2 regions of the Vibrio sp. CB1-5 genome follow, and region 1 is predicted to be linked to the other one. Evidence: riboswitches for the same ligand, from Rfam matches in the RefSeq annotation. Region 1 holds a riboswitch; the other holds the start of a gene.
What was found. A riboswitch is a leader RNA that binds a small molecule or an ion and turns the genes downstream of it on or off. The one in region 1 is predicted to bind lysine.
Positions count from the first base shown of each region.

Region 2: another riboswitch for lysine. It lies ahead of lysC (lysine-sensitive aspartokinase 3); the one in region 1 lies ahead of ACJB0T_RS10405 (Na+/H+ antiporter NhaC family protein).

Region 1 covers NZ_JBJHPB010000011.1:95,887-98,359, forward strand. The annotation lists gene ACJB0T_RS10405 (Na+/H+ antiporter NhaC family protein) at 1-1,020, opposite strand, end outside; lysine riboswitch at 1,139-1,322, opposite strand; gene ACJB0T_RS10410 (H-NS family histone-like protein) at 1,884-2,291, shown strand; gene ACJB0T_RS10415 (inosine/guanosine kinase) at 2,343-2,473, opposite strand, start outside.
Region 2 covers NZ_JBJHPB010000002.1:908-3,380, forward strand. The annotation lists gene lysC (lysine-sensitive aspartokinase 3) at 1-1,021, opposite strand, end outside; lysine riboswitch at 1,122-1,296, opposite strand; gene ACJB0T_RS01495 (pyridoxal-phosphate-dependent aminotransferase family protein) at 1,511-2,473, shown strand, end outside.

The sequences.
Region 1 (2,473 bases):
AGACAGCTTCTGTTTAACAACAGTAAATACCGCCGTTAGGAGACCTGCAGAACCACCGTAAATAAGCGAAGTGCCTACATCGGTATTTTCAAATGCACCAAGTAAGTTAAATGCAATATCATCCGCAGCCAGAGCTTGGCCACCGGTGTAAATCATCGCAGCAATCATAGCGCCGATTAAAACTAAGATTGGCAGGACTAGGTCAGAAACAGAACCAAAATCGCTTTCCTTAATATCCAGCTCTTCATTCAGTTCATGCGCTTCTTCTGCGTCGTTCTCTTTATCCTTATCGAAACCTAGGCCTTGTTTCGCGTTCAACTCATGCTTGCGCATTGGGCCCACATCAAGTTGGAACCAGGCAACGGCAAATACCATCAAGAGTGCAAATACAGCGTAGAAGTTCATAGGAATAAGGCGAACGTAAGCACCAATTGCAGAATATTCTGTAATGCCATGAGCAACCAAGATACCGCTAACGATAGTCATGATGTATGCGCCCCAGCTAGATGCTGGCATAAGCACACACATTGGCGCAGCGGTTGAGTCAAGAATGTAGGCTAGCTTAGCGCGCGATACATAGAAACGGTCAGTAACAGGACGAGAGATCGCACCAACAGCTAGGCTATTAAAGTAATCATCAACGAAGATAAATACGCCCAAGAATGCAGCTAGAAGCTTTGAACCACGCTTGCTTTTTACTCGAGCCTGTGCCCATTCAGCAAAAGCTTTCGTACCACCAGACAGCGTCAACAACGCAGTCATCATACCCAATAGCAACAAGAAGCCAACAATACTCATGTTCCAAGTATTCAGACCACCATCTTCAATAACCACACCAGAAACGGTGTCGAACACGTAGCCTGCGGCGTTGACTGCAGAATAGTCATTAAGTAAGAAGGCACCCAAAACGATACCAACACCCAGCGAGAGTAAAACGCGACGGGTAATAATAGCCAAACTCAATGCTACGATCGGCGGTAGCAGTGATAATGGTGATGTAGCAAAATCGATTAAATTCATGATCTTCAAAAACCAGTTTTTATTATGGTCAGAGATCTACTGCAGACATGCGTCAATAGACGAGAAGTCCAGACGCAAACGTTGAACTAAGCGAAAGGGAAGCGAACACTTCACCCAACCCTACAGTAGCGCTCCATAGTTTAACAATATAATAGACTATGGCAGTGTTGTTCCTTTCGAAGACAACCCCAGCGAGGCAGATTGATGGTCTTTTCTCACTTCGGCGACAATGCCTTTCATCACCGTTCATTGGTATCACCCCAACGATGGTTACTGATCATTATCGCGCCTCTACATCAAGAGAAATCATTCACTACTCAGACTGACTAGAGTGAAAGAATGTGCTTTCTCTTGCATTAGGTGCAAGCCATTGTACTTATGAAATCGTCAATTGCAACATGAATGATGTTGCAACTTGGTAAAGAATTGACTCTATTTGTGAACATCGTAGTATCAAAGCTATCTCAATGCATTTTAGCAAACTCAATCACACTACTAGCGATTTATGCGACGTAATCCATATTGTTTTATAAACTTTTTAATAACATTGCGGTTATAAATACATCAGTAGTAAGTTGAATAATTACTTTATCTCTATTGATGCACTCTACAAATCAAGCTTCTAGTACAATATGCAACAAAGTCCAAAAATTTAATGACTTTTATGAAGGAAGATTCAAAATTGAATCAATATTGCACTAATCTTTCCTGAACGTCAGGTTTTGAGCACGTTAATCATCATCAATTATCAAATTTCTGTAAGAATTCTTATTTTTATTGTTTTGATACTATGAAAATATTGTCAATTTTAAATTTGATGTTTATTATTAATCGAAACCAAATAAATAACTCATGGGAATGTCATGTCTGAATTAACTAAAACTCTACTTAATATTCGTAGCCTGCGTGCATTTGCTCGTGAACTTACTATTGAGCAACTGGAAGAAGCACTAGAAAAACTAACCACTGTTGTTGGTGAAAGACAAGAAGCGGAAGCAGAAGAGCGTGCAGCAAAACAAGCTCGTGAAGCTAAGCTAACTGAATATGCGCAAATGATCGCTCAAGACGGTATCGACGTTGAAGATCTTATTGCGGCGCTTTCTGGTGAGTCTAAAGGCAAAACAAAAGCTAAACGCGCTCCACGCCCAGCAAAATACAAGTATGTAGACGCAACGGGTGCAGAAAAAACTTGGACAGGTCAAGGTCGTACACCTTCTGTTATCCAAGCAGCACTAGACGCAGGCAAATCTCTAGAAGACTTTGAAATTTAATTCAAAGCCCTTTAGTCATTTATAAAAAAGCGCCAATAATTGGCGCTTTTTTTATCTTTCCCAATAAGCCTCTTCAAGGCTATCTTCTCTTTCTGGTAAACCTCTAGAAAGGCGTGGTGAGTGCTGAACCAATACTTCGTAGCTTGCACGATTTGAGTACTTGCACACTTGTGAGAACGATG
Region 2 (2,473 bases), on a different contig from region 1:
CAACAGAGATCTTGTGCTTAGCAAGTACAGTAAATACGTTAGCTAAGAAGCCATAAGCCTGGAACATTCGAGGGTTACGTAGCGTGACCATAGTCTGGTTGTTACGTAGCGCTAATGCGCGGAACAGAGGTGCGCTCTCTACTGTTTGTCTTACCCAAGTGCCGCCTTCTTGTGGTGCTTTAGATGAACCTACAAAAACTGGGATTTGATGACGCAGCGCAGGTAGTAGTGTTGAAGGGTGCAGGATCTTGGCGCCGAAGTTAGCCATTTCAGACGCTTCACTAAAGCTGATCTCTGGGATTGGACGAGCATTTGGTGCAATGCGTGGGTCGGTCGTGTAGATACCTGGTACATCTGTCCAGATTTCAAGACCAGCAGCTTCTACGGCTTCAGCAATTAGTGCTGCGCTGTAATCACTACCGCCACGACCTAGCGTGGTAGTCTCGCCATCTTCATCTGAGCCGATAAAGCCCTGTGTAACTACAACATGTTGTTTGCAAAGAGGAACCAGCTTCTCGCTAGCTGCTGCTTTGGTCGCTTCGATGTTTGGCTCTGCCTTACCGTAATCACTGTCAGTCTTAAGCGCTTCACGAATATCAAAACGCACTGCATTGATACCACGCTCTTGCATCAAGCGAGTAAGGATATGCGTGGACATTCGCTCGCCACATGCCACTAGGTGATCGGTAAGCTTTGGAGTAGCCGCAATGCAAGCTGCTTCTGAAAGCGTTGCTACCTTTTCAATCAAAGCATCAACACGTGCTTCAATAGAGCTAACGTCATTGAGCTTTGACATAATGTCGGTGTGGATATCGCGAAGCTTGCTAATTAGCTCTGCACGACGAGCTTCGTCTTTAACGCCGTTTGCAAGTTCAACCAATATGTTGGTTACGCCTGAGCAAGCGCTACTCACGACCAATTTGGTTTGCGGGTTATTTTCGATGATTTCGGCACAACGGCTCATGGCTTCGAAGTTGGCGACGCTTGTTCCGCCAAATTTAGCTACATTGAATGCGCTCACAGTGTTTCTCCAGGACTTCCAGTTTAAAGTTTAAGGTTGGTAACCCAACATCCGATGTTTGAAGAGAGAAATAGAGCAGAGGAATCTGAATATTAGAATAGACCTCAGAAGCTCTTCACCAAATCTTGGTGACAGTTAAAGGGATTCAGCCCGTTTAACCGACAAACTAAATCCGACAATTTTAGTTCATCTCGGCACTGCTCCCCATGAGTGAATTGTATTGAAGTTGCGGCTTCACAAATCACTTGCCTGGGCAGTGCTCCTCTTCCGCTGTAGCATCGAGAACGTCAATGAAAACGATTGGCTACAGATAGTGTGTTTATTCAACGTTTTTGCGTGCCAAAAGTCAATGGATGTTTATGCATTTCACATGAAAAACTTGAGTGGTTGGATGTTGCAAAAATGTTGTTTTTTCGCCATTGTAGATGACATTAACGTCCACGTGATGTTTTCCCCAACAACTACAATAACCTAATAGGATAACTGCCCATGACCATTTCAAGCTTTGTGCCCCCTCACCGTACCCTAATGGGACCTGGCCCATCTGATATCTATCCGCAAGTATTGCAGGCCTTAAGCCGCCCAACGATAGGTCACCTTGATCCGCTTTTTATTGGCATGATGGATGAGCTGAAAGCGCTACTGAAATACGCATTCCAAACAGAAAATGAATTCACAATCGCGGTTTCTGCTCCTGGTAGTGCTGGTATGGAGACTTGTTTTGTAAACTTAGTTGAGCCAGGTGATAAGGTTATCGTGTGCCGTAATGGTGTGTTTGGTGAGCGCATGCGTGAGAACGTGGTTCGCTGCGGTGGTGAAGCTATTGTGGTGGATGATGAGTGGGGCGCACCTGTTTCTGTGTCGAAAGTAGAACAAGCGATTGCTGAACATCCCGATGCGAAGATCCTTGCGTTTGTGCATGCTGAAACATCAACTGGTGCGGTAAGTGATGCTAAAACGCTAGGAGCACTGGCTAAAAAACACGGCATGCTAACGATTGTGGATGCGGTGACCTCTTTAGGTGGCGTACCACTCCTTGTTGATGAGTGGCAGCTTGATGCTGTTTATTCTGGCAGTCAGAAGTGCCTGTCTTGCGTACCCGGCCTTTCGCCAGTGACGCTTTCTCCTGCGGCGATTGAAGTGATTAAGTCACGACAAGCACCAGTTCAAAGTTGGTTCTTGGATCAGAGCTTGGTACTAGGCTACTGGAGTGGGGAAGGTAAGCGCAGTTATCACCACACAGCGCCAGTAAACAGCCTTTACGCGCTTCATGAGTCATTGGTGCTTTTGAAGAACGAAGGTCTAGAGAATGCATGGCAGCGCCACAAAGATATGCATCTTTTGCTGCGTGAAGGGTTAGAAAACTTGGGGTTGAGTTTCGTGGTTGAAGAAAACAGTCGACTACCACAATTAAATGCGGTCTACCTTCCTGAAGGTGTTGATGACGCTGCA